Regions from separate parts of the Rhizobium sp. CF142 genome, predicted to be linked through region 4. Evidence: predicted binding sites of a transcription regulator. Region 4 holds the regulator's gene; each other region holds the start of a gene.
What was found. The regulator PhoB, encoded in region 4, activates phosphate uptake and scavenging genes when phosphate is short. The targets are predictions, from matches to a motif close to TGTCATNNANCTGTCAT.
Positions count from the first base shown of each region.

Region 1 (7,946 bases), on a different contig from region 4:
GAGACACCAGATATGAACCATGATGCCTACGCCGACGACTATCTTTCCGGCATTCTGAAATCGGTCAAAACCATCGCGCTGACGGGGGCTTCGCCCAATCCGGCCCGGCCGAGCAATGGTGTCATGGGCTATCTCCTGTCGCGCGGATACAAGGTCATTCCCGTCAATCCGGGGCAGGCGGGCAAGCAGATTCAGGGCCAGACCGTTTACGCACGTCTCGCCGACATTCCCGAACCGGTCGACATGGTCGATGTCTTCCGCGCATCCGAATATCTTGATGGGGTGGTGGACGAAGCGCTGGCACTCGAGCCCCGCCCGCAGGTTGTGTGGGCGCAGCTCGGCGTAAGCGATGACGCGGCCGCCGCCAAGGCCGAAGCCGGCGGCATCAAGGTCGTCATGAACCGTTGCCCGGCGATCGAATATCCGCGTCTTTTCGGCTGACGCGGTCGGGCAGAACGGATTTTCCTCGGAACGCGCCGCGGTTGAAAAAGATCGCGGTTAACTTTCACATTCGAGCGGCTATGATCGCGCCCGTCAACAATTGTACGGGAGGACGACATGGCCAAAAACGATCCGGGATTCAACACGCTGGCGATCCATGCGGGCGCGCAGCCCGATCCGGCGACCGGCGCGCGGATTACACCGATCTACCAGACGACGGCCTTCGTCTTCAACGATTCCGACCATGCCGCAGCCCTTTTCGGCCTGCAGCAGTTCGGCAATATCTATAGCCGCATCATGAACCCCACCCAGGCGGTTCTGGAGGAACGCGTCGCGGCGCTTGAAGGCGGCACGGCAGCGCTTGCGGTCGCCTCCGGCCATGCCGCGCAGATGATCGTCTTCCATACGCTGATGCGTCCGGGCGAGAATTTCGTCGCCGCCCGCCGCCTCTATGGCGGTTCGATCAACCAGTTCGGCCACGCCTTCGAGAATTTCGGCTGGCAGGTGCGCTGGGCTGACCCTGAGAGCCCCGGTGATTTCGAGAGCAAGATCGACGACAAGACCCGGGCGATCTTCATCGAGAGCCTTGCCAATCCCGGTGGTACTTTTGTCGATATCGCTGCGATCGCCGAAATCGCCCACCGTCACGACCTGCCGCTGATCGTCGACAACACCATGGCAACACCCTATCTCATCCGGCCGATCGAGCACGGTGCCGATATCGTCGTGCATTCGCTGACCAAGTTCCTCGGTGGTCACGGCAATTCCATGGGCGGCATCATCGTCGATGGCGGCACCTTCGATTGGTCGAAGACCGGCAACTATCCGATGCTCTCCACCCCGCGGCCGGAATATAACGGCGTCGTGCTGCACCAGACCTTCGGCAACTTTGCCTTCGCGATCGCCTGCCGCGTGTTAGGCCTTCGCGACCTCGGCCCCGCCATCTCGCCCTTCAACGCGTTCCTGATCCAGACCGGCATCGAGACGCTGCCGCTGCGCATGCAGCGCCATAGCGATAATGCGATTGATGTCGCCAAATGGCTGAAGGCCCATTCCAAGATCGCCTGGGTCAACTATGCCGGTTTGGAGGACGACCCGAACCACGCCCTGCAGCAGCGCTACTCGCCGAAGGGGGCCGGCTCGGTCTTCACCTTCGGCGTCAAGGGCGGCTACGAGGCCGGCAAGGCTCTGGTCGAGGGACTGGAGCTTTTCTCGCATCTTGCCAATATCGGCGATACGCGCTCCCTGGTGATCCATCCGGCCTCCACCACGCACCGACAGCTGACCGACGAGCAGAGGATCGCCGCAGGTGCCGGGCCGGACGTGGTGCGCCTCTCCGTTGGCATCGAGGATGTGAAAGACATCATCGCCGATCTCGAACAGTCGCTGTCGAAGATCTAAGCGTCCCTCGCAGCAACGCTTTCCTACTGCCATGGCTGTTTCGCTCGAGATGGTGGATTTCTGGAACGCCAATCTAGCATGAAAGCTTCCTGGGTGATCCGTTGAACAGTTTTTCCGCTATTTGGCAGTTGAATTTGACGGCCTCAATCCGAACTTGGTTCTGATCGCCTCTGCAGGTGGGCTAGAACTTATCGCAAGGCGGCGATAGACTTTGTTTAATTGGGCCATTTAGAGCCCGAAGCCAAACTGGTTCGGCTGCGAAAAGTCTTTTATTCCGACTCTCGGCCAATCGCATTTCCTGTCGAACTGGAGTTTAGAGACGGTGCGGTGGCAAGTCGGGTCTGTCCTGAACGCATAACCTGGAAGGGGGATGTAGTGACTTGCCGACATGCTGAACAGCAGGCAAATCGTCAATGCGACACAAAAAGGCTTCATGGATGCCTCCCTTGTGGTGTTAGGGGAGGCATTTTCACATAGAGCAACGCTCTCGGATATATATCAATTTGTGCTAATACTGCCTTTAAGCGACACGCCAAACGGCTGCGAAGAACGCTGAGTGTCCTCCGCAGCAAAGGTTTGTAATTTTGCAGCCTACGTTTGTCGGGATACAGCCATAGGATCAGCGTGCGATTCGAATAGAGTCGGGCGCTGATTTCGTTCGCTATGTCTCACAGCGGCTGGCGCGCTCATTTGGGGCACGAGGATAAGACGTCGCCGTCGTTCGACGACGCGGACCGGAGAAAAGGTGACCATGGCAAACACGATCTCCTTCGATATCGACGGCGTCGAACCGGAAGTCGGCGCTCCCGCCGCCGAGCGCATCATTTCCGGCAATCCGCAATTTCGCACCTGGAATCTCGAGGAGGCCGACGGCGGTCTCTATGCCGGTATCTGGGAGGCAACGCCCGGCAAGTGGCGGATCGTCTATGAGGAATGGGAATATTTCAGCCTGCTTTCCGGCCATTCGATCGTGACCGAGGATGGCGGTGAGCCGATCCATCTCAGGGCTGGCGATCGCCTTATCCTCAGGCCGGGCTTTAAGGGAACCTGGGAAGTCGTTGAAACGACTCGCAAGGACTATGTGATCAAGGTCTGAGCGCCGGCCCGGATAGACGGTTTTTGATCGTTCGCATTAAGAGTGTCTACATCATCAAATGCTAAACCTCATCTGCAGCGCATTGCGGACATGATGTCTCCTGCCGTCACCAAAGACATGCCCTTGCAATTCATCTTTTCGGGATTGGCATGTCGTCGAATCTTGCGGGTAGGCACGTTCGGACCCAAGCGTCTTCCATCATTGCGACAACCATTTTCTTCCTCGTCGTCGCTCTCGTGCTGACGGGCCTCACGGCCCATGTCGTCGCCACAATGACCCGATCTGCAAACGAGATCGATGATGCTAGGGCTACGCGCGCTGCCCGCGCAGCGATCTCGGCCTTTGTCAATCGTTTGAGCGCGACAACCACGGACAACGCCGTATGGGATGATGCCTATAAGGCGATCTCATCTCCTGACGCCGTGGGTTGGGCCTATGAGAACTGGGGCAAAACCACAGCGGATTACCCGCTCTATGACGGTGCGGTCGTGATCGGCCCTGATCGCTCTTCGATCGTCTCCGCATATGCCAAAGGCAAGCCCTTCCAGCCGAGCGCCTTTTTCGGCGAAGGCTTTTTCCAGCAGATCAATAAGGCTGCCGATGCCGGACAGGCGCCGGTGGTCAATTTCATCCGGACCGAAACGGGCATCGCGCTGATTGTGTCACAGGCAATCCAGCCTTTCACCGCAGAAGGCGAGCTTCCGAAGCTGAGTGTGCTGAGCCTCTACAAGGATCTCACGTCGGAAGTTCTCGACACTTTTTCGGACGAGCACGAACTCGAAGGGTTACGTCTTGCCGCCGCGCCCGAGTCGGGCCTTCTGAACACGCCGATCACGGACATAGGAGGTGGCGTCATCGGCCACCTTGTCTGGCCCAGCAAAGCGCCCGGAACCGCCGTGTTTCACCAAGTCTATCCTTACGTTGCGGCCGCTGTCATCATCCTTGTGATGTTCCTGGGGGGCGTTCTGCTGGTAGGCGCATTCGAGGCGCGCCGCCTGCGCCAATTGGCGCAAGTGGCGATTTTCGAGGCGAACCACGATAGCCTGAGCGGCCTGTTGAACAGGCATGGGCTTCTCGCACTGCTGGAAGAGCTGGAAGACACCGATGTTGCGCCACCCCGGCTCTATCTGGTCGATCTCGATGGCTTCAAGGCAGTCAATGACGCCTGGGGGCACGCGGTAGGGGATGATCTGATCCGGATCGTCTCGAACGCCCTGATCGCCTGTCACCCTGAAGTCGTTGCGGCGGCCCGGCTGGGAGGCGACGAGTTTGCGCTGGTGCAGATTGGAACCGCCGCGCGTGGAGAGATAGAAGAGACCATTCTGGCGCTGTTCACCGAGCCCTTCAAAATCGAAGGGCGAACGATCGAAGTTGGTGCAAGCATCGGAGTTGCCGCATGTGACGGAGACGTGTCGCCCCTGGAGCTTCTCCGCAGGGCGGATATGGCGCTCTATCGCGCCAAGGCAAACGGCAGAGGCCGGGCGATCGAATACGACCCAGAGCTGGATCGGGAACGCCAAAGGGTCGCCGAAATGGAAGCTTTGTTGAAGAGCGCCATCAGCACCGGTGCGATCGAAGCCTTTTTCCAGCCTCTCGTCTCTGCTGCGACAGGCACTATTAATGGTCTTGAAGCACTGGCGCGTTGGCGAACTCCAACGGGGAACATAAGCCCCGAGATTTTCATCCCGCTCGCCGAAAGGTGCGGCCTCATCGATGCACTTGGCGTTCACATGCTGAAAACATCGGTCGGGCATGCCAAGAACTGGCCTGGTCTGGCATTGTCCGTGAACGTTTCGCCGGTCCAACTCTGCAATCCGGAATTCGCCGCCGAAGTGATCTCGCTCCTGCAGGAGCTCGATTTCGATCCGAAGCGTCTGACATTGGAGATCACTGAAGGCGTCCTGATGACAAATCCGGAACAGGCCCGCAGGTCGATAGATCACCTTAAACAGGTCGGTATAAAATTCGCGCTTGATGATTTTGGCTGCGGCTATGCAAGCATCGGCGCATTGCGGCAGTTCGGGTTTGATCGCATGAAGATCGACCGTTCGCTCGTGTCCGCTCTCGACCAAGCCTCGAATGGCGCCGATGTTCTGAGAGCCACCATCTCCCTGGCAACCGCTCTGCAGATTCCCGTCACAGCTGAAGGTATCGAGAATACGCGTCAGGCGGCGATCCTGCGTGAGGCCGGCTGCGACCAGCTGCAAGGCTATCTGATCGGAAAACCTATGTCGGCACTCGACATATCCAGCAAGCTTCAAGAGCATGCTGCGTAGATTGCGGCACCACACTTTGGTGGTCGTCCGGTCCTCGGAGCATTTTGGCGTCTGAAAACGACATTTTCACGCATAGCTGCGGCAATCGACCACAGCCCTGCGGCAATAGGGCCGCACCTCATTCGCCAAGGCTTTGTCAGCGCGCGATTCATTAGGAAAGTCAGTGACTTCAGCGACTTATGCACAGCTTTGCATTTCGTGTCACCCGTCACAAACTGTCATCAAACTGTAATAATAGACGCCTAGCCGCCTTCCCGTGACGAGGAAATTCAGCGCCCCCGACAGTGGACACCCCCTCCATGGCGCCGAGCCTCGTCGTCCTCTAGTTCCATCAGGGAAGAGTCGCAAATGCTCACCAAGAAACTTCTTTCGGCCTGCCTCGGCGCCGGCCTGGTTGCCGCTCTGGCAGTCTCGGCCTCCGCTGCCGACATTACCGGCGCTGGTTCCACCTTCGTCTATCCGGTTCTTTCGAAGTGGTCGGCAGACTACAACAAGGAAACCGGCGACAAGCTGAACTACCAGTCGATCGGTTCGGGTGGCGGTATTGCCCAGATCAAGGCTGCTACGGTTGACTTCGGCGCTTCTGACGCCCCGCTCAAGCCGGAAGACCTGACGGCTGGCGGCTTTGGCCAGTTCCCGCTCGTTGTCGGCGGCATCGTTCCCGTCATCAACGTCAAGGGCATCAAATCAGGCGAACTGAAGCTCTCCGGCAAGGTCCTCGCTGACATCTACCTTGGCAACGTCACCAAGTGGAACGACAAGGCCATCGCCGATCTGAACCCGGGCCTGAAGCTGCCCGACAGCCAGATCGCCGTCGTTCACCGTTCAGACGGCTCGGGCACCTCTTTCAACTGGACGAACTTCTTCTCGAAGGTAAACCCGGACTGGAAGTCGAAGGTTGGTGAAGGCACTGCCGTCAACTGGCCTGTTGGTATCGGCGGCAAGGGCAACGAAGGCGTTGCCGCTTACGTTACCCGCGTCAAGGACTCGATCGGTTACGTTGAATACGCCTACGCCCTGCAGAACAAGCTGCCCTACGTTCTCATCCAGAACGCTGCCGGCCAGTACCCGAAGCCGAACGCTGAAAGCTTCTCGGCTGCCGCTGCAAGCGCAGAATGGGGCAAGGCTCAGGATTTCTATCTGATCATGACCAACGCTCCGGGCGAAAAGGCCTGGCCGATCACGGCAACCACCTGGGCCATCATGTACAAGGAGCCGAAGGACGCCGAGCGCTCCAAGGCTGCTTTCTCCTTCTTCAAGTGGGCTCTCGAAAAGGGCCAGAAGGAAGCTTCCTCGCTCGACTACGTTCCGCTTCCGGACACGCTGGTGAAGCAGATCGAAGATTACTGGACGGCCTCTTTCAAGAGCTGATCCTGACGAAACTGCGGTCGGGGCGGAAAGCCAAGCTTTCCGCCCACCCCTCAAAGCAGCAGAGCGTACGGACATGAGCGAAGCATTGGCATCGCTGCCCGCCGACACCGCGGGCGTGAAGCGCCGCGACGGCGCCGCAGGCGATCGTATTTTTTATTGGATAGTTTTGGGCTGCGGCCTGTTTGTTTTGGCCGCCCTGCTGGCAGCGGCGATCTCCATGGCCATGGGCGGGCTTCTTGCCTTCCGCACCTTCGGCTTCGGCTTCTTGACTGGCACGGAATGGGATCCGGTTGCTCAGCAATTCGCAGGTCTGGTGCCGATCTACGGCACGCTGGTCACCTCGGCTCTCGCGATGATCATCGGTGTTCCCGTCAGCCTTGGCATCGCGGTTTTCATTACCGAAGTTGCGCCGCGCTCCATTCGCGGACCGATCGGCGGCGCCGTCGAGCTTCTTGCCGGCATCCCCTCGATCATTTACGGCATGTGGGGCCTTTTCACCTTCGCTCCCTTCATGTCGGATTACATCCAGCCGGTGCTCATCGACTGGCTGGGTCCGATCCCGCTGGTCGGCGCGCTGTTTTCGGGTGCTCCGCTCGGCATCGGCATGCTGACATCAGGCATTGTTCTGGCGATCATGATCATCCCCTTCATCTCCTCGGTCATGCGCGACGTCTTCCTGGTCGTCCCCGCGCAGCTGAAGGAATCGGCCTATGCGCTTGGTTCGACAAAGTGGGAAGTGGTGCGCGACATCGTCATCCCGCACACCCGCACGGCCGTCGTCGGTGGCATCTTCCTTGGTCTGGGCCGCGCGCTCGGCGAGACCATGGCGGTCACCTTCGTGCTCGGCAACACCCATAACATTGCGGTGTCGCTGATGGAGCCGGGCACCTCGATTGCGGCAACGCTTGCCAACGAGTTTGCCGAGGCGTCGGACGACCTCTACCGGTCCTCGCTCGCAGCCCTTGGCCTCATTCTCTTCGTCGTAACCTTCATCGTTCTGGCGGCCGCCAAGCTCATGCTGGTGCGCATGGCAAAACAGAGGGGAGAATGATCATGGCTACCTATTCGGGTTCCCTTTACCGCCGCCGCCAGATGGGCAGCCTGATCGCGCTGACGCTTTGCGGTATCGCCACCGTGCTTGGCCTGGTCTTTCTGGTGTGGATCCTCTGGACGACGCTGGTCCACGGCCTGTCGGCGTTGAGCCCCAGCCTTCTCACGGAAATGACGCCGCCGCCCGGCGAAGACGGCGGCGGTCTCGCCAACGCCTTCATGGGCAGCCTGCTGATGGTGGTGCTCGCCGTCATCATCGGCACGCCGATCGGCGTATTGGCCGGCACCTATCTGTCGGAATTCAGCCGCGG
Region 1 covers NZ_AJWE01000091.1:15,997-23,942, reverse strand. The annotation lists gene PMI11_RS18370 (CoA-binding protein) at 13-441, shown strand; gene PMI11_RS18365 (O-acetylhomoserine aminocarboxypropyltransferase) at 559-1,842, shown strand; gene PMI11_RS18355 (cupin domain-containing protein) at 2,594-2,938, shown strand; gene PMI11_RS18350 (bifunctional diguanylate cyclase/phosphodiesterase) at 3,088-5,214, shown strand; gene pstS (phosphate ABC transporter substrate-binding protein PstS) at 5,563-6,585, shown strand; gene pstC (phosphate ABC transporter permease subunit PstC) at 6,659-7,636, shown strand; gene pstA (phosphate ABC transporter permease PstA) at 7,639-7,946, shown strand, end outside.
Region 1: the regulator PhoB is predicted to act here: its motif matches at 5,431-5,447, upstream of pstS (phosphate ABC transporter substrate-binding protein PstS).

Region 2 (7,946 bases), on a different contig from region 4:
TGCTGCTGCTCTGCGCTGCGAATTTCCTTGACGCCATGGATGTGTCCACCATCGGGGTCGCCCTGCCTGCCATCCAGACCGAACTTGGTATGCCCGCAACCTCGCTTCAATGGGCCGTCAGCGCCTATGTGCTGGGTTATGGCGGATTCCTGCTGCTCGGTGGCCGTGTCGCCGACCTCTTCGGCCACCGCCGCGTTTTCCTCTGGTCGCTCGGCATCTTCGCGGCCGCCAGCATTGCCGGCGGCTTCGTGGATAGCGGGCCGACGCTGATCGCTGCCCGCCTAGTGAAGGGCATCGCCGCAGCCTTCACCGCCCCGGCGGCCCTTGCCCTGCTGCTCTCCGTCTTCGGCGAGGGCGAGAAGCGGGCAAAAGCGCTCGGCGTCTTCGCCTCCACCGGCGCCACCGGCTTCGTGCTCGGCATGGTGCTCGGCGGTGCCGCCACCCTGGTGAGCTGGCGGGCAACGCTCGTCATGGGCGCTCCGGTCGCCATCCTCACGCTGGCGATCGCTCCCTTTGTCCTGCCCCCGGATGCGCGGCGCGGTGAGGGACGCAAGCATTTCGACTGGGCGGGCGCCTTGACGATCACCCCCGGCCTGCTGCTTTTCGTCTTCGGCATCACCAATGCTGCCGCAGCCGGCTGGAATGACTTCTTCACCTGGGGCTCGCTCGTTGCCTCCGTGGTGCTGATCGCACTCTTCCTGATCGTGGAATCGCGCCATGCCGATCCCATGGTGCCGCTGCATATCTTCCGCAGGGCAAAACTCAGCCATGCCAATGCCATCGCCGCTTTGTTCCAGGGCGCCTATGTCGGCTTCCAGTTCATCGCCACGCTCTATTATCAGGATGTCATTGGCTGGTCGGCCTTTGCCACCGGCTTCTGCTTCGCCTTCGGCGGCGTCTGCGTCATGTTCCTGGCACCGCGTTTTGCCACTGTGGCGCAAAACCGCGGCACGACGGGCCTGATGGCTGTCGGCGTCGGTCTGCAGGCGACAAGCTACATCCTCTGGGTAGCGCTGGTCGGCCATATCGATCCGATCATCCTGGTTGCCCTCAACCAGATCCCGCTCGGCGTCGGTTATGCCATGACCTATCCGGCGATCCAGGTTGCCGCACTGTCTGATGTTGAAGAGGACAAGTCCGGTCTTGCCTCCGGCCTGCTCTTTGCCTCTTTCCAGATCGGCGGCGGCATTGTGCTGGCGGCGGCCTCCGCAATCTTCGCCGCAGCCCCGCACGTCGGCTGGGATCCCTATGTCGGCGGCATCGTCTTCGTGGCGCTGCTGGCGATCCTGATCACTCTGCTTGCCGCCGTCGGCCCGAAGACCGCCACGCTTCGCCCGCAGGCCTATCAGGCAGCAGAATAATGCAAATTGCCCGCGCCAGGGTGGCGCGGGCATCCTCTTTCAGCCCATCATCAAGTCCCGGCCTATATGCTTGCGTTGAGATTCCCCCTGAGTCGGCTCAGCATGTCGCGCATGACGGCCATTTCCTCCAGTGTGCAGCCGATCGCCTCGCCGATAGAAGACATGATCGTATTGACCTCGCCCCTCATCGCCTGACCTTTCGGCGTCAGCGACACGATGACCTGCCGCTCGTCGCGGGAATCGCGGGTGCGCTTGATGAGGCCGTTCTGCTCCAGCCGCTTGAGGAGGGGCGAGAGCGTGCCGGAATCGAGATCGAGCTGCTCGCCGATCGTCTTGACCGGCAGTTCGGCTTTTTCCCATAGAACCAGCATGACGAGATATTGCGGATAGGTGAGGCCCACCTTGTCGAGTATGGGCTTGTAGGCGCGGGTAAAGGCATGCGCCGTCGCGTAAACCGCGAAACAGAGCTGCTTCTCCAGTCGCTTTTCCTCTTCCGGTATTTCCATCACTTTCGCCGTTCTCGCTTTCATCGCTGTCATCCTCAGAGGTCTCATTGTCCTCTTTTCAAATTCCGAATGCAATTTGCAAAATTCACTTGCGTACAATTTAATTGGGCGTTATTAAAAACTCAACCCGAACGAACGGGGCCAACCAAAGGAGATTGTCATGCCTATTCTCTATACGACCAAAGCTTCCGCCACCGGTGGCCGCGCAGGCCGAGCCGTTTCCGAAAACGGCGTTCTCGACGTCACGCTGACCGTGCCGAAGGAACTCGGCGGCGACGGCGCAACGGGCACCAATCCCGAACAGCTCTTTGCGGCCGGTTATTCGGCCTGCTTCCTCGGTGCTTTGAAATTTGTGGCCGGCAAGGAAAAGGTCAAGATTCCCGAGGAAACCACCGTCTCCGCAACCGTCGGCATCGGCCCGCGTGAGGATGGCGGCGGCTTCGGTATCGAAGTGGCCCTGACCGTAAACATCCCGGGCGTCGACCGCGAAACCGCTGAAAAGCTCGCTGCTGCGGCCCACATCGTCTGCCCTTACAGCCACGCCATGCGCACCTCGACCGAAGTACCGGTCACGGTCGCCTGATTATTTTGCAGTGCCAGTGAAGAAAGGCCGGGGCAACGCTCCGGCCTTTTCTTTTGAATTAATGTGCTGCCTGCTGCGTTGAGCCGGGCAGCTGGTCCGCGTCAGTCAGCGTGCCTAAGAAGGCGACGATGTCGTCGATTTCCGATTCCGTCAGCGCCGGCGGGTCGCCGGGCTTGCGGCCGAAGGGCGGATCCTGGTTGAGATTGTCCCAATAGACCTGCGGAACGTCATCATATTTGCGGATCGTGCCGTCTGCATTCTTCGGATACCAGCGGCCGGGATCACTGTCGCGCGTGGCGTAGAAGGAGACGACGTCACGCAGCGAATGGAAATAGCCATTGTGGAAGAAGCTCTTCTTCAGCGCCACATTGCGCAGCGTCGGCGTGCGGAACAGGCCGCAATATTCCGGCCGGTTGCTGAAGTCGGTACGCTGAGGGCCGCAGAGGCCGAGATCGTGATAATCAGGGTCGCTGTTGGCGGGGATCGCCATGTTCCGCGGCACCGCCAGCCCCAGGAAGCCGAAGTCGGAAAATTGCGGCGGCTCGCCATCATTGGCGGGCTCGCTCAGATGACAGCTCGAACAGTTTCCCTTGGCCGGATCCTCGAAGAGTTCGCGCCCATGCAGCTCCTGCGCCGTCAGCGTTCCCTTGCCGGCAAGGAAGGCGTCATAGCGGCTGGAGTAGGGGTAGAAATCCGCGCCGCTCTGCTCGAAGGTGCTGAGAGCCTCGACCGCACCCTGGAAGGCATCCCCGGCACTACCGAATATGTCCTGGCCGAAAATCTCCCGGAAATCCTCCGCATAGACCGCCTTGCGGAGCGAGGCGACGACCTGGGCCTCATCCTTGTTGCCCATTTCGAAGGGCGAAAGCAGGGGGATCTTCGCCTGGTCGGAACCGTGGTCCACGCGCCCGTCCCAGGTCAGGCCGCCCGTTGGCCCGTTGTCGACGCTCTCGTCGCCTTCGTCTTCGGAATCGTAGAAATGCTCTGTGAACGAGGGTATCGCCTGCAGGTAGCGCAAGGTTGGCACGGCGCGCTGTCCCGGCTGATCCATATGCGGCCCGCCCATTTCGACCGGTGTCGCGGTAGCAGGTGCAAAAGCATGATGCGGATCGTGGCAGGAGGCGCAGGCCTGTACGCCGGAGGCGGAAAGCGAAGTGTCGGAGAACATCTTGCGGCCGAGTTCCGTCAGCGCTTCGGCGCGGGCATAAGCTTGCGTCCGTGACATGGGGCCAGGATGCACGCCGCCGGTGACGGCCGCGCTGCTTTGCCGCAGGGGCAGAATGGCAAAACCGATCGCCGTCGCCGCCAAACCGAGCGCCATACCAGACCGGAGGAGCCAGATAATCTTCGTCGCCATGCCAGGGATTCCAATGGGTTAACATTGTGGGCCCTCATGATCGAACCTGACTGCAACAGATTGATGACGGGCGCGTACCGGCCGCAGGCGCAACCCGCTCGATGTCACAAAGTTGATAGATGGCGGGAATAGCGTCTCGCCTGCGCTTGGCCATTCCACGTCCGCCCGGCGCCCCTCTAGCCACGCCCCCTTAGCCATGAGGTATCCCGCCATGACCAGACTGAATCTCCTCCGCAATCTCTCGTTGGCCGGTTCGGCCATGCTACCGCTGGCGCTTGCCACGGCCGCCCATGCAGCACCCGCCGGCATGGACAAGATCCAGAATATCGTCGTCATCTACGCCGAAAACCGCAGTTTCGATAACCTCTATGGCAGCTTTCCGGGTGCCAACGGCCTTGCCAATGCAAGCGAAAACCAGGCACGTCAGCTCGATCGTGACGGCGCGCCGCTTGCAGAATTACCGCCGGCCTGGGGCGGCCTGACCGCCAAGGGTGTCACGCCCGCCATCACCGAGGCCCAGTCTGCTCACCTCGCCAACGCCGTCTTCTCGATCGACGATCCCAAGGGCTTTGCGCAGGCGACAAACGTCATCACCCGCGACCTCTGGCACCGCTTCTACCAGGAGCAGATGCAGATCGATGGCGGCAAGAACGATAAGTTCGTTGCCTGGGCCGATTCCGGCAGCCTCGTCATGGGCCATTATGACGGCTCGATCCTGCCCATGTGGCAGGTCGCCAAAAAATACGTCCTGGCCGACAATTTCTTCCAGGGCGGCTTCGGCGGCTCCTTCTTCAACCACTTCCAACTGGTCTGCGCCTGCGCGCCCTATTATGCCGATGCCGACAAGAGCCCGGCCAAGCCGACGATCGCCAAGGTCGATGCCGACGGCATTTCGCTGACGGTTGCCGACAATGCACCGAAGTCCGCCCTCGACGGTGCTCCGAAGTTCGTCTCCGACGGCAACCTCACGCCGGATTTCTACGCGGTCAACACCATGCAGCCGCCTTACCAGCCGAGCGCCAACGCCCCGGCCAAGGACGGCGATGCCGCCTATGCCGATCCCTCGCAGCCGAACACGCTGCCGCCGCAGCACGAGATCACCATCGGCGACCTGCTGTCGCTGAAGGGCGTCACCTGGGCATGGTATGGTGGCGCCTGGCAGGCAGCCCTCGATGGCAAGAATGCCACGCCGGTGCCGAACTTCCAGTTTCACCACCAGCCGTTCAACTACTTCGCCAATTTCGCGCCGGGCACATCAGCCCGCGCCGAGCACCTGAAGGACGGCGGCCTCGGCGGCGAGGCCTTTATCAAGGATATCGACGACGGCAAGCTGCCGGCCGTTTCCTTCTACAAGCCGCAGGGCAACCTCAACGAGCATGGCGGTTACGCCGATGTTTCGAGCGGCGACCAGCATCTTGCCGATCTGGTCTCGCATTTGGAGAAGAGCCCGCAATGGGGCCACATGCTCGTGGTCGTTACCTATGACGAAAACGGCGGTTTTTGGGATCACGTCGCCCCGCCGAAGGCCGATCGCTGGGGGCCGGGCAACCGCATTCCTGCTTTCATCATTTCGCCTTACGCCAAGGGCGGCATGGTCGATCATACGCAGTATGACACGACCTCGATCCTGCGCCTGATCACCACCCGCTACGACCTGCCGGTTCTGCCGGGCCTGCTCGCCCGCGACAGGGCGCTGGCGCTGAACAACGAGCCGCCGATGGGCAACCTGACGGCATCGCTCGACCTGACCCGCTGATCGTCGCGACAACGCTATGTCTTCTCCCCACAGATTGGGGAGAAGACTTCGACTTCCGGATGTTTATCCGTTGAGCGTCCGCATGCCGATTTCGCCGTAGCGATCTCCGACGGCGCGGGGCAGGGCCCTCGCGATTTCCTCGATATCTCCAGGTGTAAGATCAACGCCAGCCGCTCCAAGATTCTCGTCCAGTCGCGCGCGGCGGCGAGTGCCGGGAATGGGCACGATATTTTCGCCCTGAACCATCACCCAGGCGAGAGCCAGTTGCGCCGGTGTAGCGCCCTTGCGGCGCGCAATCTCTTCGAACACGGCGACGAGTTCGAGATTGCGCCTGAAATTGTCACCCATGAACCACGGCGAGGTCCGCCTGTAGTCATTGGGCGCAAGTTCGTCGACGGACTTGATCGCGCCGGACAGGAAGCCGCGTCCGAGCGGCGAATAGGCCACGAGCCCAATCCCGAGTTCACGAAGCGTCTGCAACACGCCGTCTTCCGGATCGCGTGACCAGGGCGAATATTCGCTTTGAACGGCGGTAATGGGATGCACGGCATGTGCCCGGCGGATTGTGTCAGCGCGGGCTTCCGACAGACCGATATGTCTGACCTTGCCGGCTTCGACGAGTTCCTTCATCGCGCCCACGGTCTCTTCAATCGGCGTATCGGGATCGACACGGTGGAGATAGTAGAGATCGATATGGTCGACGCCGAGCCGCCGTAGAGACCCTTCGCAGGATGCTTTTGCATATTCGGGCCGTCCGTTGGCCGTCTGGGCGCTGACGCCTGGTATCGCTCCAGCTGCGCGCACGATGCCGAACTTGGTTGCCAGTACCACTTGATCACGCCGGCCCTTGATCGCCTCCCCCACGAGTTCTTCGTTGGTGTGCGGGCCATAGCTGTCGGCCGTATCGAGCAGGGTTACGCCACGATCAAGCGCATGGTGGATCGTGGCGATTGCCTCGCCCCTGTCGGCGGCGGTCGCGCCATAGGCCCAATTCATACCCATGCAGCCGAGGCCGATCGATCCGACCTCAAGTCCTTGCCCGAGCCGGCGTGTCCGCATTGTTGAGTCTGTCATCTCTCATCCTTTCTTCCGCCTCTTCATAGGAGGCGATTTTGCCGTCGAGGACGCGAAGGCAGGTTTCGAGATCGGCCACGTGGGCCCGGACACGCTCACGATGCTCCCTGAGCATCTCGCGACGCTCGCTGAAAGTGGCTTTCCCGTTATCGGCAAGCTTCGCATAATGGAGCATGTCGCGGATCGGCATGCCGGTCGTCTTCAGACGGCCGACAAACTCGATCCAGGAAAGGATGGAAGCGTCGTAGTCGCGTTGTCCGGATCGGTCGCGATCGGCATAGGGGAGCAGGCCGATACGCTCGTAATAGCGCAGCGTATGAGCCGACAAACCGGACCGTTTCGCAAGGTCACTGATCTTCATGAGACACCTGTTCTCGTCACGACGCCAAGGAAGCTACGGCTTTGAGCGCACTCTAAGTCAAGAGGCTTTTTGCGGCTAATTTCGCGACCACCCATGCAGACTCTGCAGGGTCACGTTAGGTATTGCAGGTCGCGTCTCAGGTGATCGCCGTTGCCCTCAGGCAATTTCGTCTCGAGTGCCGCATGCGTGCTTTCCCAGATTGGCAGCGCCTGTCGCAGGACTGCCCGCCCGTCATCCGTCAGGCGCAGAAGACGGCCACGCCGGTCCCTCGGGTTCGGTACTATATCGACTAAACCCTTGCGTTGCAGTGGCTTCAGTGCCGCCGTCAGCGTCGTCTGATCCATGGCGAGCAGGCTCGCGACCGGTCCCATCGGTGGCGGCTCCGGCCGGTTCAGGGACATCAGCAGGGAGAACTGGCCGTTGGTGAGGCCGACGGGCCGCAGCGCATCGTCGAACAGCCTTGCGAGCGCGCGCGCCGCGCGCTGCACATGCAGGCACAGGCACGTATCCCGCACCAGAAGCGTCGTGGAAAAAGGAATCGCGATCGAGTTTGACATGATCTATTTCTATTGATATCAATGTATTTAGTCAAGAAGAGGAGACTATCTGCCGGAAAATGCCGGCCGCGCCGGAGGAGGGCGTAGATCATGTTGAACAAGGTTACCCAAAATCCCGTCGTTTCCCGCGAGGAATGGCTCGAAGCCCGCCGAGCTTTGCTCTTGAGGGAGAAGGAGGCGACCCATCTCAGAGACAAGGTGAATGCCGAGCGCATGACGTTGCCCTGGGTGAAAGTAGACAAGAACTACACGTTCGACACGCCGCAGGGGCGGAAATCGCTCGCCGACCTTTTCGATGGCCGCAGCCAGCTCATGGTCTATCACTTCATGTTCGGCCCCGAATGGGAGGCCGGTTGCCCCGGCTGCTCATTCCTCGCCGATCATCTCGACG
Region 2 covers NZ_AJWE01000085.1:34,577-42,522, reverse strand. The annotation lists gene PMI11_RS15930 (MFS transporter) at 1-1,361, shown strand, start outside; gene PMI11_RS15925 (MarR family winged helix-turn-helix transcriptional regulator) at 1,424-1,900, opposite strand; gene PMI11_RS15920 (organic hydroperoxide resistance protein) at 2,028-2,450, shown strand; gene PMI11_RS15915 (cytochrome-c peroxidase) at 2,509-3,807, opposite strand; gene PMI11_RS15910 (acid phosphatase) at 4,019-5,563, shown strand; gene PMI11_RS15905 (aldo/keto reductase) at 5,627-6,622, opposite strand; gene PMI11_RS15900 (MerR family transcriptional regulator) at 6,591-6,998, opposite strand; gene PMI11_RS15895 (MarR family winged helix-turn-helix transcriptional regulator) at 7,109-7,555, opposite strand; gene PMI11_RS15890 (DUF899 domain-containing protein) at 7,646-7,946, shown strand, end outside.
Region 2: the regulator PhoB is predicted to act here: its motif matches at 3,860-3,876, upstream of PMI11_RS15910 (acid phosphatase).

Region 3 (7,946 bases), on a different contig from region 4:
AGGCAAAGGCGTTCTTCATCGCGCCATAGGGGGCGCCCGTTGCCGTCGAGATCATGTTCGAGGCGTCGGCGCTGGAGATGTCGCGGTAATAGAGCTCCGTCTCCACACCAGGGCACATCTTGGCGCAGGTCGCGGCATCGCGGCCGAAATCGACCGAGGTTGCGTTATTGCTGATCGGGAAGAAGCCGCCGTCGCAGGTACGAACGCAGATGGTGCTGACGGGCGAGAGCATTTCCGCCCGCGGCAGGCCGTAACGCTCACCACCGCCGAGGGGAATGAAGGTATCGCCGCGCATCGCCTGCTCCTCGATGGAAGGAGCGGGCGCATAGGCATCGTCTTGCGCGGATTCTGTAAAGCTGTCGCTGTTGCAGCCATTGTCTTCGAGGGCCGCCATCAGCCCCTCGCGGGCCGGATCGGAACCACCCTGGCGCAGTTCATTGCGACGGTCCTGCAGGTAGCGGATATTGTCCACCATCTTGGCTTCGGACTGCTCAAGCTCTCCACAGAAGCCGGCATTTTCGCCGCCGACGACGACCATGCTGCCCGACGTGCAGCCGTAGCGGCGCAGATCGCCGCGCACCTTGCGCAATTCCAGGTTCTGTTCGGCAAGCGCGCCCGCATATTGGCGCATCTCGGCACCATTCGTGCCGATCGATTGCGGCAGATCGGCAAGACGCCCGCGCAGATCCTCGCAGATCGCTTTGGTTTCAGCCGCTGCCGGAACCGCGAATGCCAGAAAGAAGACGAGATACAGGTTTCGGCGCTTCACGACGTCGTCCCGGAATGAGAAAAAGCATCTATCGGTGAATGCGGCTTCAATCCACCGCGCTTTGTCTTAACGTATTTCCCTTAATAAGCTCGCAGTAATTCCTAGCGCATTTTTGCGATCTTATCCAGCAAGCCTAACGCTTCCATCCCTTCGCCCCTGCAATCACGCTCGGAACACGTTGATAGCTAGATGACTGATATGCCAGGCATTTCCGACGAAATCCGCTCCGCCGAAACCACATCGGGAATACCGGAAGCACGGCACGGCCTTCACGTTTTCGTGGACGGTTGTTATGAGCCCGGTTCGCGACACGGCGGGTGGGCCTTCGTCGCCTATCGCGATGGTGTGGAAATCTCATCCGGTTTCGGAGGCGTAGAAGATTCCGCCAACAATGCGATGGAACTGACTGCGGTGCTTGAAGCGGCAATCTGGATCAGTCGCACAGCAGAGGACGCAACAGCGGTCATCTGGTCCGATTCCGTCTATGCCGTCGAAGGCTGCAACAGCTGGCGTCCTATCTGGAGGAACAATGGCTGGAAGAAAAGCAATCCGGGTGGCAGGGCCAGAAACCGGGCAATATCAGATGCGGAACTCTGGAAAGCCGTCGATATCGCGCTATCCCAGAATCCATCGATAGCGATTGCCTGGTGCAAGGGCCATTCCGGCATTGAAGGTAACGAACGCGCCGATGAGCTTTCGGATCAGGGACGCCGATCAATATGGCGTGCCTGATCCAGATGCCAACGGCCTTCGCTTCGCAGACGGCCGGCGCGGCTTACGCCGGCTGCGATGCCTCGACAACAGCAAGCGCTGCCATGTTGACCACGCCGCGAGACGTGACCGACGGCGCCAGGATATGGGCCGGCATCGCCGTGCCGAGCAGGATCGGGCCGACATGCAGGCCGTCGGTCATCGACTTTACGACGCCGAGCGTGATGTTGGCCGCATCGAGGTTCGGGAAGACCAGCAGGTTGGCTTCGTCATGCAGTGTCGTGTGCGGCATGACACGGCGGCGAAGCTCCTCGGAGATCGCGCTTTCGCCGTGCATTTCGCCGTCGACCTCGAGATCGGGAGCCGCTTCACGCACCAGCTGCAGCGCATTGCGCATCTTGGTGGCGCTTTCGGATTCGCGCGAGCCGAAGTTCGAATGCGAGACAAGGGCGGCTCGCGGGGTGATGCCGAAGCGCTTGATTTCCTCTGATGCCAGAACCGTCGCCTCGGCGATTTCCTCGGCCGTCGGATTGAAGGTCACGTAGGTGTCGGTGAAGAAGGTCGCGCCGCGCTGCGAAATCAACAGGCTGAGTGCGGAAAAGTCGCGCACGTTCGGGCGCTTGCCGATGATCTGGCGCACATCGCGCAGGTGTTTCTCGTAACGGCCTTCAAGGCCGCAGATCAGCGCATCGGCTTCACCGCGCTTCAGCGCCAGCGCGCCGATGACGGTCGTGTTGGTACGCACGATGGTGCGGGCTGCTTCCGGGATGACGCCGCGGCGGCCGACGAGCTGCAGATAGAGATCGACATATTCGCGGAAGCGCGGATCGTCCTCGGGGTTGATGACCTCGAAATCCGACAGAGGGCGAATGCGCAGGCCGTAACGCTTCAGGCGCGTCTCGATGACCTGCGGGCGACCGATGATGATCGGCTCGGCAATGCCTTCTTCGATCAGCACCTGGGCGGCGCGCAGCACGCGCTCGTCTTCGCCTTCGGAGAAGATGACGCGCTTGCGCTCTGCCGTCTTTGCCGCCGTGAAGATCGGCTTCATGATGAAGCCGGAGCGGAAGACGAAGCGGTTCAGCTGGTCGAGATAGACATCGAAATCGGTAATCGGCCGGCGGGCAACGCCGCTTTCGGCAGCAGCCTTGGCGACCGCAGGCGCGATGCGCAGGATGAGGCGCGGATCGAAGGGCGAAGGGATGAGATAGTCGGGGCCGAAGACCGGGGTTTCACCGGAATAGGCGCGGGCAGCAACATCCGACGGCTCCTCGCGGGCAAGGGCCGCGATGGCGCGCACGGCCGCCATCTTCATTTCCTCGTTGATCGTCTCAGCGCCACAGTCCAGCGCACCCCTGAAAATATAGGGGAAGCAGAGGACGTTATTGACCTGGTTCGGGAAGTCGGAGCGGCCGGTGCAGATCATCGCGTCCGGGCGGGCAGCACGGGCGAGATCCGGCATGATTTCCGGCGTCGGGTTGGCGAGCGCCATGATGAGCGGCTTGTCGGCCATCTGCGCCAGCAGTTCCGGCTTCAGCACGCCGGCAGCCGAGAGACCAAGAAAGACATCGGCACCGCCGATATTTTCGGCGAGCGTGCGCGTGTCGCTCTTCTGGGCGTAGATCGCCTTCCACTCGTCCATCAGCTCGACGCGGCCTTCATAGACGAGGCCTTCGAGATCGTGGACCCAGATGTTTTCGCGCTTGGCGCCGAGCGTCACAAGCAGGTTGAGACAGGCGAGGGCTGCCGCACCGGCGCCTGAGGCAACGATCTTGACCTCGTCGATCTTCTTGCCGGCAAGTTCCAGGCCGTTGAGGATGGCGGCTGCGACGATGATTGCGGTGCCGTGCTGGTCATCGTGGAAGACCGGGATCTTCATCTTTTCGCGCAGCTGCTTCTCGATGCGGAAGCATTCAGGGGCCTTGATGTCTTCAAGGTTGATGCCGCCAAAGGTCGGCTCGAGCGAGGCGACGGTAGCGACCATCTGGTCGACATCTGGCGCATCCACTTCGATATCGAAGACGTCGATGCCGGCGAATTTCTTGAAGAGGACGGCCTTGCCTTCCATGACCGGCTTGGAGGCGAGCGGGCCGATGTTGCCGAGGCCGAGCACGGCGGTGCCGTTGGAGATGACGGCAACGAGATTGGCGCGGGACGTATAGTCGGCGGCCTGCTCCGGATTGTCACGGATGGCGAGGCAGGGAGCGGCGACACCAGGAGAATAGGCGAGCGCCAGATCGCGCTGGTTGCCGAGCGGCTTGGTCGCCTGGATTTCCAGCTTGCCGGGGCGCGGATAGCGGTGGAAGAAAAGCGCCTGCTCGTCGAGACTGCCGCCTGTCAAATTCTTTTCCGATTTGGATTTTTCCTGGTGATCCATCGCCGCCTCCAGCGTTGTTCGAAGTCTTTTGAAGACTCCTCCATACATCAATCGCCCGGCCGGAACAGTATGGAAATGGCCGCAGCGGAACTTTTTGACCTGATGGTAACGGGGAAGGCTCTAACCGGTGGATTGAACGGCTTTGCAGGGCTTTCCTGCGGTTTGTCATCTTCCTGATACACGAGTCTGATTTTGGAAGACCAGACGAAGAACGATGGGACACGAGCGGAAAGGCTTGTGACAGACATGATGGAACCTCGGCGCTTCCGCACCCTCTTCATTTCCGATGTGCATCTCGGCTCGAAGGCCGCCAAGGCGGATTTCCTGCTGGATTTCCTGAAATACCACGAGGCAGATACGATCTACCTCGTCGGCGACATCGTCGATGGCTGGCGCCTGAAGCGCAGCTGGTACTGGCCGCAGGTCTGCAACGACGTGGTCCAGAAGCTCTTGCGCAAGGCGCGCAAGGGCACGCGCGTCGTCTATATCCCCGGCAATCACGACGAATTCCTGCGCGCCTTTCCGGGCATGCATTTCGGCGGCATCGAGGTCGTCGACCGCATCGTCCATGACGGCGCCGACGGCAAGAAGTATCTGATCCTGCACGGCGACGAATTCGACGTCGTCGTGCGCAACGCCCGGCTGCTCGCCTATCTCGGCGACTGGGCCTACGACATGGCGATCCGCATCAACATCGTGCTCGCAGCGGTCCGCCGCCGCCTCGGCATGCCCTACTGGTCCTTCTCGGCCTGGGCCAAGCTGCAGGTCAAACACGCCGTCAACTTCATCGGCGAGTTCCAGCGCGTGGTTGCCGAAGAGGCCCGCAAAAGCGGTGCCGACGGCGTCATCTGTGGCCATATCCATCACGCCGTGATCGAGGATCTCGACGGGATCCGTTACATCAACACCGGCGACTGGGTCGAAAGCTGCACAGCGATCGTCGAGCATGAAGACGGCAGGTTCGAACTCATCACCTGGCGTGCGCTGACCAGCAATGTGCCGGCACTGACCTCTCTCGAATTGCTTGAAGAGGGCGATCTTGCCCCGCAGGCTGCCTGAATAATGTGTGCGTACCGCACCGGCCTAGCCGGTGCATCATGAATTTAGCCGTTGCCACCAGGCGACAGGCCCAATTTATTTTTTAAATCGTTTCGATTTCTATCCGTATCGTTTCGATCGGGCCATTTCTCGCCATAGTCGTGTTTGATTGGATGTGTTAGGCAACGCATAGTTTCCTTCAGGTCCATCATGATTCCCGCACAAAATCCCTCGACGGGTGAGGGAGCGCCGCCGCGTTTCCGGCTGCTCAGCGCGCTTTGTTACAGCGCGCCGCTGCTGGTCAACGGTATCGTCCTGCCCTTCTTCCCCGTCTGGCTTGCGACTCACCAGTTCAACGATCATCAGATCGGCACGATCCTCGCCGTGCCGATGGTGGTGCGCGTTCTCGTGGCGCCAATCGTGGCGGTCTTTGCCGACCGCATGCAGGAGCGGGCGCATGTGCTCCTATGGTCGGGCATGCTCTCGCTGCTGACGGCCATCGCGCTCTACTGGACGAGCAATTTCTGGCCGGTGCTGATCGTCTTTGCGCTGCAGGGCGCGACCTTCGCCCCTTATGTGCCTGTCGTCGAATCGATCGTGATTTCGGGCGTGCGCCGCTGGGGGCTCGATTACGGCTCCATGCGCGTCTGGGGCTCGATCGCTTTCATTATTTCGACGCTCACCGGCGGCGAGTTGGTCGGCCGCTGGGGTGGCGGCATGGTGCTGCCCGTGATGATCTTCGGCTTCGTGCTGACCATTACGATGGCGGTCTTCTGTCCGCGCATCGGGCCGACGCGGCGGCGCGGCCAGCCGATCAATCTTCCGGCGACCACAGGCAGCGGGCTGCGCGAGCCGCATCTGCTGCTTTTGCTGCTCGGCGTTTCGATCCAGCAGTCAAGCCATGCGCTGCTCAACGCCTTTTCCTCGATCTACTGGCATCAACTCGGCTTTTCAGGCACCGAAGTCGGCATGCTCTGGAGTGCCGGTGTGGCCTCTGAGGTGACGGTATTCTTCCTGTCGCGGCGCCTCAACCGCCGCTTCAACGCCTGGACGCTGATCCGCTTCGGCTGCGCCGTCAGCATCTGCCGCTGGGTGTTCTTCCCGACGGAGACGAGCTTTATCGGCTTCTTCATGCTGCAATGCCTGCACGGCTTCACCTATGCCTTCGTGCATACCGGCGTGCAGCGGCGCATCGTCGCCACGGTGCAGGAGACGCAGGAAGCCTCGGCCCAAGGTGCCTATTTCTTCTATATCGGCATGGCCTCGGGCCTGATGACGATCGCTTCGGGCTATATCTATTCCGCGCTCGGCCTCGACAGCTATTATGTCATGGCCTGTGTCGCCGCCTTCGGGCTCGCCCTTGTCATCATCGCCTATTACCTTCAGCCCCAGAGGCTGGCTTCCGGCGGAAATACGAGAGAACCGGCATAATTCAGGCCGGGCTCGCGGTCGCGGGTCAGCAGCAGCGGACCGTCGAGGTCGACGAAATCTGCGTCCTGCGCCAGAAGCACGGCAGGCGCCATCGCAAGCGAGGTGCCGACCATGCAGCCGATCATGATCGAGAAGCCGAGCCGCTGTGCTTCCTCCTTCATTTCCAGCGCTTCCGTCAGGCCACCGGTTTTATCGAGCTTGATGTTGATTGCGTCGTAGCGATCGGCAAGGCTTGCAAGGTCGCCAGTGTGGTGGACGCTTTCATCGGCACAGATGAGCACATGGCGGGCAATCTCGGCCAGCATGTCGTCGCGTCCGGCCGGCAGCGGCTGCTCCACCAGCGCGATATTGGCTTCGGCAGCAATGCGCAGGTAATGTTCCAGCCGGTCTTCCGGCCAGCCTTCATTGGCATCGAGAATGATGGCGGAATCAGGCGCGGCAGCGCGCACCGCCCGAATGCGGCTCTCGTCATCGTCAGTGCCGACCTTGACCTTCAGGAGCGGGCGCTGCGCATGTTCGTGGGCCTGGGCCGCCATGACATCGGGTTCGCCGAGCGAGATCGTATAGGCCGTGGTCAGCGGCTTCAGCTTGCGCAGATCGAGACGCGAGGCGACGCTCTTGCCTGACAGTTTGGCTTCGAGATCCCACAGCGCGCAATCGACAGCGTTGCGGGCCGCTCCCGGCGGCATGGCACGCAGCAATCCGGCCCGCGAAATGCCGTCCTCGATCAGCGGGCGGGCCGCTTCGATCTGCGCCATCACGCTTTCCATCGTCTCGCCGTAGCGGCGGTAGGGCACACATTCGCCCAAACCCCTGGCACCTGATTCTGTCAACATGCAGGTGATCACGTCCGCCGAGGTCTTTGCCCCGCGCGAGATGGTGAAAGTGCCCGCAATCGGGAACGAATTCATCTGGATATCAAGGTGGCGCGGCATATTTGCTCTCCTGCGAGCATGGAAATTGCCCGTTCGTTCTGTATATTAACGCGCCGGGCGGCGAATATCACGTTCGCGAGTCGGGACTGTCGCTGCAAGCATTGAAAGACACAAGTATTTTGAAGTCCGAGAAACGCAACGCCGCCTCGCTGCATGTGGACGACCGAGCCGGGAGCTCGGCCCAGCATGTGCATCTTGAAGGCAATTGGCGCAGCGCCAACATCCATCTCGTCCTGCAGGATTTCGAGAAATTGTCGCGCAACAATAGCGGCGACCTGACGCTCGATCTCTCCGATGTCACCGATATCGACACAGCCGGCATCTGGTTGCTTTGCCGGCTAAAGAAACAGCAGGAAGAGGCCGGGCGAACGATTCATTTCGAGGGCACGAACCAGCATATCGACGAGCTGATCGCCACCTTCTCCAAGGAGCCTGAAAAGCAGGAGCCTGAACAAAAGCAGAGGCTCTCGATCACCGAGCGCATCCTCGCACCGATCGGGCGGATGACCCTCGACGTCTGGGACAATGTCGCCGCCTCCATGTATATCCTCGGTTCTGCAGTGCGCGGCGCGCAGATGAAATTCGGCCGTGGCAGCGGCGTCTCGCCGGCCTCGATCGTCAACCAGATCGACCACATGGGCGTGCGCGCCGTTCCGATCATCCTGCTGATGTCCTTCCTGATCGG
Region 3 covers NZ_AJWE01000135.1:29,503-37,448, forward strand. The annotation lists gene PMI11_RS34285 (DUF2865 domain-containing protein) at 1-769, opposite strand, end outside; gene PMI11_RS34290 (ribonuclease H family protein) at 968-1,501, shown strand; gene PMI11_RS34295 (NADP-dependent malic enzyme) at 1,545-3,857, opposite strand; gene PMI11_RS34300 (UDP-2,3-diacylglucosamine diphosphatase) at 4,104-4,916, shown strand; gene PMI11_RS34305 (MFS transporter) at 5,106-6,326, shown strand; gene dgcA (N-acetyl-D-Glu racemase DgcA) at 6,278-7,261, opposite strand; gene PMI11_RS34315 (ABC transporter permease) at 7,363-7,946, shown strand, end outside.
Region 3: the regulator PhoB is predicted to act here: its motif matches at 4,021-4,037, upstream of PMI11_RS34300 (UDP-2,3-diacylglucosamine diphosphatase).

Region 4 (7,946 bases):
TTCGTATCCGACCAGATGATCGGCCCTGACGGCCCGCTCGCCGAATACGGCCTCGTTGCCGCTCCGGATGCCGAGCGCGATGCGATCCGCAAGGACGTAGAGGCTGGCAAGACCATGTAATGACTTTGCCGGCGCGGCGCTTGGGGGCATCGCGCCGGCATCGCCTTATCCGTCCGGCTCCATTGGGGTGTCGGGCGGATGAAGACTTCTTCTCCATGATGTCGAAGCCGATGGCATGCTCCTGGAGCTGCCGGGCTTTTTGGGGGCTGTGGGCCTGGGGACGTAACGAATGAGCACATCCATCATACTCTTGTGCCTGGTAGTGATCGGCGCCGTTGCCTATATGGCCGCGCGCAGCCGCGCCATGGCACTTTCCGGCGGCAGATCTGCTGCCCTGCATTCGCGGCCGGCCTATTATGGCTCCTATGCCGCGATCTGGGCTGTTCTGCCTTCCCTGATCGTTCTGTTTGCCTGGCTGGCTGTCAGCCCGGGCATCATCTCTTCCTCCGTTCGCGGCGCCTTTCCCGATGACGTGAAGGCGCAGCCGGCCGTCCAGCAGGACCTCGCCTACAGCATGGTCGCTACGGTTGCCCGCGGCATGAACATGCTGACCTCGGATGAGCTTTCCTCCCTGTCAAGCAATCCTGCCGGTCTGCAGGCAAAGCTCAGCGAGAAGGGCGTACCGCTCGCCGGCGAGCCGCAGCCCTACATGATCGCTGCCGCAAAGACCCTGAACTCGGAGAGCATGACGAGCCGCGTCATCATGACGGCGATCGTGCTGCTCATATCTGTCGCAGGTGCTTTCTATGCGCTGCGCTCCGTTGCTCCGCGTTTCCGCGCCCGTAACCGTGTCGAGCGCGTCATGCTCTGGGCGTTGCTCGTTGCATCCTCCATCGCCATTCTGACGACGATCGGCATCGTGCTCTCGATGTTGTCTGAAGCGGGCCGCTTCTTCGCGGTCGTTCCCTTCGCCGACTTCTTCTTCGGAACGGTCTGGGATCCGCGTTTTGCCGGTGCGGGCAGCTCCTCCTTCGGCCAGTTCGGCCTCATTCCACTCCTGCTCGGCACGCTCTATATCGGCCTGGTCGCCATGCTGGTCGCCGTGCCGGTCGGCCTCTTTGCCGCCATCTACATGGCCGAATATGCTTCTTCGAAGGTGCGCTCGATCGCCAAGCCGCTTCTCGAAGTGCTCGCCGGCATTCCGACGATCGTCTATGGCTTCTTCGCGCTCGTCACCGTCGGGCCGTTCCTGCGTGATTTCTCGGCGCAGATCAGCGGTCTTCTGAGCGGCAGCTATACGAACTTCATCCAGGCACAAAGCGTCATCACCGCAGGCATCGTCATGGGTATCATGCTGATCCCTTACGTTTCCTCGCTGTCGGATGACATCATCACCGCAGTTCCGCGGGCACTGCGCGACGGCTCGCTCGGTCTCGGCGCCACACGGTCCGAAACCATCAAGAAGGTGGTCTTGCCCGCAGCTCTTCCCGGTATCGTCGGCGCGTTGCTGATGACCGCTTCGCGCGCCATTGGCGAAACCATGATCGTGGTTCTGGCCGCCGGTGTTGCCGCCCGTATCCAGATCAATCCCTTCGAGCCGATGACGACAGTGACCGTCAAGATCGTCAACCAGCTGACCGGCGACCTTGAGTTCACCTCGCCGCAGACGCTGGTTGCCTTCGCCCTTGGCATCACGCTGTTCTGCATCACGCTTTGCCTCAACATTTACGCGCTCTACATCGTGCGCAAATACCGGGAGCAGTACGAATGACGAATATTGTTTCCCCCATCGCCGGCGTCACCGTTTCCAAGGCGCCCGCCCGTCGTGATATCGGCATCAAGCGTCGCTACGCTGCCGAGCGCCGCTTCCAGGCCTATGGCATCGCAGCCATAGCATTCGGCCTCGTCTTCCTTTTCATTCTGCTCTGGACGGTCATCAGCAACGGCTATACGGCCTTCCTGCAGACGTCGATCACCCTGCCGATCGAATTCACCGAGAAGACGATCGACCCTGATAACAAGCGTGCGACCGACCCTTCGGTGCTGGTCGCTGCCAACTATCCGGTCCTGCTGCGCGATGCGATCGTCAAGCAGCTCGGCGTCAATGCTTCGAGCCGTCCTGATGTGCGCGACGCAACCGCAATGCTGTCCAAAGGTGCGCCCATTCAGCTGCGCGACATGGTCGTCGCTGACCCGTCGATCATCGGCAAGACCGTCAATGTGACTGTGCTTGCAGATGCCAATATCGACAGCGCCAACAAGGGCCAGATCGACCTCAAGGTCGATGAGAAGAACCGCAAGGTCAACGACAAGCAGGTCGGCTGGATGAACCAGCTGAAGGCGAGCGGTGTGCTTCACAAGACGTTCAACACCGGCCTCTTCGTCAACGGCAATTCCAGCCGTCCGGAAGCCGCAGGCCTCGGCGTTGCCCTCATCGGCTCGCTCTACCTGATGCTGATCGTTCTCGCACTTGCGCTGCCGATCGGCGTCGCCGCCTCGATTTACCTTGAGGAATTCGCGCCGAAGAACAGGCTGACGGACCTGATCGAGGTCAACATCAACAACCTCGCCGCCGTTCCGTCGATCGTCTACGGTCTGCTCGGTCTCTCGGTCTTCATCAACTTCGCCGGCCTGCCGCGTTCGGCATCGCTGGTCGGCGGCCTGGTGCTGACCCTCATGACGCTGCCGACGATCATCATCGCGACGCGTGCGGCCCTGCGCGCCGTTCCGCCGTCGATCCGCGCGGCCGCACTCGGCCTCGGCGCCTCGAAGATGCAGATGGTGTTCCACCATGTGCTGCCGCTTGCCATGCCCGGCATCCTGACCGGCACGATCATCGGCCTTGCCCACGCACTCGGCGAAACTGCGCCGCTGCTCTTGATCGGCATGGTCGCCTTCGTCGCCCAGGCGCCGACCACTCCGCTCGATCCTTCCACGGCACTTCCGGTTCAGGTCTACATGTGGGCCAACGAAGCCGAGCGTGCCTTCGTGGAAAGAACCTCGGGTGCCATCATCGTCCTGCTCCTGTTCCTGATCGTCATGAACATCGGAGCTATCCTCTTGCGTCGTCGCTTTGAGCGCCGCTGGTAAACGGAGTAAAGATCATGAACATGTTGACGGAAGCCGCAGTCGAGAAGGCGCTGGACCAGAAAATGAGCAACGTCCCGTATAAGATGATCGGTCAGGATGTCTCCGTTTATTACGGCGAGAAGCGTGCGCTTTTCGATGTCAATCTGAACATCCGCGAAAACACCGTGACCGCGCTGATTGGCCCGTCGGGCTGCGGCAAGTCCACCTTCCTGCGTTCGCTGAACCGCATGAACGACACGATCGACGGCTGCCGCGTCACCGGCAAGATCACGCTCGACAGCGACGATATCTACGATCCCGACATCGACGTGGTCGAACTTCGCGCCCGCGTCGGCATGGTGTTCCAGAAGCCGAATCCGTTCCCGAAGACGATCTATGAAAACGTCTCCTACGGACCGCGCATCCACGGCCTCGCCAAGTCCAAGGCCGACCTGGACCAGATCGTCGAGACGAGCCTGCAGCGCGCCGGCCTCTGGAACGAGGTCAAGGATCGCGTGCATGAATCCGGCACCGGCCTGTCCGGCGGTCAGCAGCAGCGTCTGTGCATCGCACGCGCCGTTGCCGTCAGCCCGGAAGTCATCCTGATGGACGAGCCCTGCTCGGCACTCGACCCGATCGCGACTGCAAAGGTCGAAGAGCTGATTCATGAGCTGCGTGAAAACTACACCATCGTCATCGTGACGCATTCCATGCAGCAGGCCGCGCGCGTATCACAGCGTACGGCAATGTTCCACCTCGGCAACCTGGTCGAGGAAAATGACACCGACAAGATGTTCACCAATCCCGACGATCCGCGCACCCAGGACTATATCATGGGCCGGTTCGGCTGATTTTGGCGATGTGAAGCCTTCCCGATTTTCGAGGACAAAGCCCCATGGCATCGACACATATTTTTTCCGCTTACGATGACGATCTGAAATTCCTGTCCCGGCGCATTTCCGAGATGGGTGGTCTTGCCGAACAGATGGTCGGCGAGGCCGTCCGTGCGCTGGTCAACGGCGACACTGCGCTCGCCCAGAAGGTCATTTCCGACGACGTGATCCTTGATCACGCGGAACGCGAAATCAACGACAAGGCGATCGTCACGATCGCCCGTCGCCAGCCGATGGCCTCCGACCTTCGCGAGATCATGGGTTCGATCCGCATCGCCGCCGACCTCGAGCGTGTCGGCGACCTCGGCAAGAACACCGCAAAGCGCGTCATCGCCGTCCAAAGCACCGGCGTTCCGCGCAAGCTCGCCCGCGGTCTCGAGCATCTCTCCGAACTGGCGCTCGTCCAGCTCAAGGAAGTGCTCGACGTCTATACGACGCGTTCTGCGGACAAGGCCAAGTCCATCCGCGAGCGCGACGATGAGATCGACGCGATGTACACCTCGCTGTTCCGCGAACTCCTGACCTACATGATGGAAGATCCGCGCAACATCACGAGCTGCACGCATCTTCTCTTCTGCGCCAAGAACATCGAGCGCATCGGCGACCACGCGACCAACATCGCCGAGACGATCTACTACATGGCAACCGGCGCCCAGCCGGAGGGCGAGCGTCCGAAGGACGACAGCTCCAATACCGTTGGTGCGGTGACGGAGTAATCCTGACCTGCCGATTGCATGCGCGCCCCGCGCGGGGGCGCGCAAAGGTGCAGCCAATTCCGAGTTTCTGTATGATCTCTTGCTTAAATCGCCCCCGGTTTAAGGATCATGCATTAGGAGACTGACACGCATGATCCCAAGAGTTGCAGTTGTTGAAGATGAAGAGGCGCTGAGCGTGCTTCTCCGCTACAACCTCGAGGCTGAAGGTTTCGAGGTGGATACGATCCTCCGTGGCGACGAGGCCGAAATCCGGCTTCAGGAGCGCACGCCCGACCTGCTCATCCTGGACTGGATGCTGCCGGGCGTTTCCGGCATCGAGCTCTGCCGCCGGCTGCGCATGCGGCCGGAGACCGAGCGCCTGCCGATCATCATGCTGACGGCACGCGGCGAAGAGAGCGAGCGCGTTCGCGGTCTCTCGACCGGCGCCGACGATTATGTCGTCAAGCCGTTCTCGACACCGGAACTCGTCGCTCGCGTCAAGGCGATGCTGCGTCGCGCCCGTCCGGAGGTTCTCTCCACTGTTCTGAAATGCGGCGATATCGAGCTCGATCGCGAAACGCATCGCGTTCATCGCAAGAGCCGCGAAGTCCGCCTCGGCCCGACCGAATTCCGCCTGCTCGAATTCCTGATGTCGTCGCCGGGCAGGGTCTTCTCCCGCTCGCAGCTCCTGGATGGCGTCTGGGGCCACGATATCTACGTGGACGAACGCACCGTCGACGTCCATGTCGGCCGCCTGCGCAAGGCGTTGAACTTCTCCAACATGCAGGATGTCATCCGCACCGTCCGCGGCGCGGGATATTCCATGGAAGCCTGATCCGAGTGATCGGAGGTCACGAACGGGTCGCTCGCTTGTCGGGCGGCCCGTTTGTCTATCTGGCACCCCTAGCTCCTTATGAAAGCCGACACCACGCGCCGAAAGCGAACATCGAAAGGATCTGCTTCCTACAGACGGATGCGCACAAGAATTCGATCAAGAGCCTTTTGCAGAGCCGCAGTGCCGCCAAACGCGCGAAAGTCTTCGAGAACCTGTTCATTCAATCCGCCCTTGGTCGAATGCTCGCCGATGAGTTCATCGAAACTCGCGACAGGTTTTGAACGGGCAGCATGGGCGAGGCCGGAAAACAATTGACGGAGGTAGGCGTCGCCAGCCGTTCTCGAAAGCCCTTGGCTCTGCAGCCAGGTCGACGTCGCGTCCAGGATGCCGAAATAGCTGGCCATCAGGCAGCTCGCCGTCGCGAGAAGTTCGAACTCCAGCTTGTTTTCAACCTGGATCGCCGTTCCGAGCGCCGAAAAGAGGGCGTGGGAAACCTCGTCGGGCGGGTAGATCGCAGTCGCGCCCTGAAGATCTGCGACAAACGGAAGTGGAATTGCCAGGCTCAGGCGAACTGGCTGATCGATCCACGCCCGCAGTTGATCCATTGGCGTGGCCGCGACAAAGCTGATGACATGGTGGCCCGGCCGAAATCGGAGCGAGCGGACGACCTCCTCGGCAATTTGCGGCCTCACTGCCACGAATACGAGATCGGATTGGTCGAGAACATCCTGGTTGCCTAAAGCGATCGACGCATTCTGGTTTGCCGCCGCGAGGCGGGCGGCGACGCTTGCGCTACGGGGTGACAGCACGATCCGTGTGTCGCGAAACGCTGTCTTCCCCAGTCCGGTGACGACGGCCTCGGTAATCGTGCCCGTCCCGACGAACCCGATTGTCATCCGCTTTGGATCGATCTCCATTGGCACCCCTGAGCGACTGTTTGCGCCTCGACGAGAATACCGCATCTATATCAGAAAATCGCGCTACAGCGCCATGACCACCGTTCCATGCCGGTCTAGGGCTGAAACGCATTGGTGGCGTTGGCACATAAGTTCGCATTGTCAGGCATAGTGGGCGGCAGGCAGAGATCGGCCTTCGGCAGATCGTGGTCAGGAGCTGTTTTCCGGCCCTCCTGCGCCGGCTAAAAAATCACCCCTCCGCGCAAGGCGAGGAGGGGTGATGGCACGTTGCGTCTGTTGGAAGATCGCGGATCAGCCGACCCGGACAGCCTTGCGGCGTTCGCTGACCGGCTGGTAGGCGAGGCGCTGGTGATAGTTGCAATAGGGCGAGGAATCCGGGGAGTCGCAACCGCAGAAGTAGAAGTCGTCCTTCATCGGATCGCCGACCGGCCACTTGCAGGTGCGCTCCGTCAGTTCCGTCAGGCCGAGGCGGCGCGAAATCGGCACGACCACGTTCTTGGCCGGCACGTATTCCATTTCCTCGACCGTTTCGATCTCGATCTCTTCCTTCAGCATCGTTGCGCCCTGCTGGCGGGTAACGGTGCGGGTGGTGATGCGAGAGGCATAGTTCGGGGCGCGCGGAGCCGAGGTATTGCGCTTCGGTGCGCGCGCGGCGGTTGCCGTGCCGCCGGCCTTGGCGCGGCCGGGAAGACTGAGCCGGTGAACCTTGCCGATAACAGCGTTTCTACTGACGCCGCCAAGCTGCGCAGCGATCTGGCTGGCGCTCAGCCCTTCCGACCAAAGCTTCTTGAGCTTCTCGACACGCTCGTCTGTCCAGTTCATTGCCCTGTCTCCACCTTTCGCGTTGGTGATGGCAGAATCCCTCACCGTTGCCTCGGAAGTCTCCGAAGCAAGAAACGCCTGATCAATTTTGGTGACTAGTTCCGCCGCATGCAGTCTAGTAATTGAACTTTAACCTAGTGTGAGCCTGACTCTGTGACAAGAGTCGCAGGAATCCGATGAATCCGAATTCGAGGTTTTCCCCAACTTGCTTCCCGGGCGAGTCATTTCTGCAACATTAGCTGTTGATAGACCTGCAAGTCTGATTTGAGGCTTGACGCATGTGCTAAATCCTCAGTTTTGTTGACATTGCAGTGCGAAAAGTAAATAGTGCTCCCTGCCGCCGAAAGGCGGCATTTTTAATTTTTCGGGCCTGGTTTTCTTAGCCGGAGTCCGTTGTCTCGGAGCCTGACCAGGAGATTGCGCCATGGCTGAAGCCTCGCCGCTTTATGATACCTATTCTCGTGCCCCGCTGCGGTTCGAGCGAGGCGAAGGCGTGTGGCTGATCACCGAAACCGGCGAGCGATATCTGGATTTCGGCGCGGGCGTTGCCGTTACCTCCGTGGGCCATGGTAATCCGCATGTTGTGGCCGCCCTCAAGGATCAGGCCGACAAGGTCTGGCATCTCTCCAATATCTATGAGGTGCCGGGGCAGGAGAAGCTTGCCAAGCGCCTGACGGATGCCACGTTCGCCGACAAGGTGTTCTTCACCAATTCA
Region 4 covers NZ_AJWE01000098.1:120,093-128,038, reverse strand. The annotation lists gene PMI11_RS21745 (substrate-binding domain-containing protein) at 1-120, shown strand, start outside; gene pstC (phosphate ABC transporter permease subunit PstC) at 290-1,771, shown strand; gene pstA (phosphate ABC transporter permease PstA) at 1,768-3,090, shown strand; gene pstB (phosphate ABC transporter ATP-binding protein PstB) at 3,105-3,920, shown strand; gene phoU (phosphate signaling complex protein PhoU) at 3,965-4,678, shown strand; gene phoB (phosphate regulon transcriptional regulator PhoB) at 4,809-5,492, shown strand; gene PMI11_RS21715 (pyrroline-5-carboxylate reductase) at 5,621-6,409, opposite strand; gene PMI11_RS21710 (GcrA family cell cycle regulator) at 6,701-7,231, opposite strand; gene PMI11_RS21705 (aspartate aminotransferase family protein) at 7,656-7,946, shown strand, end outside.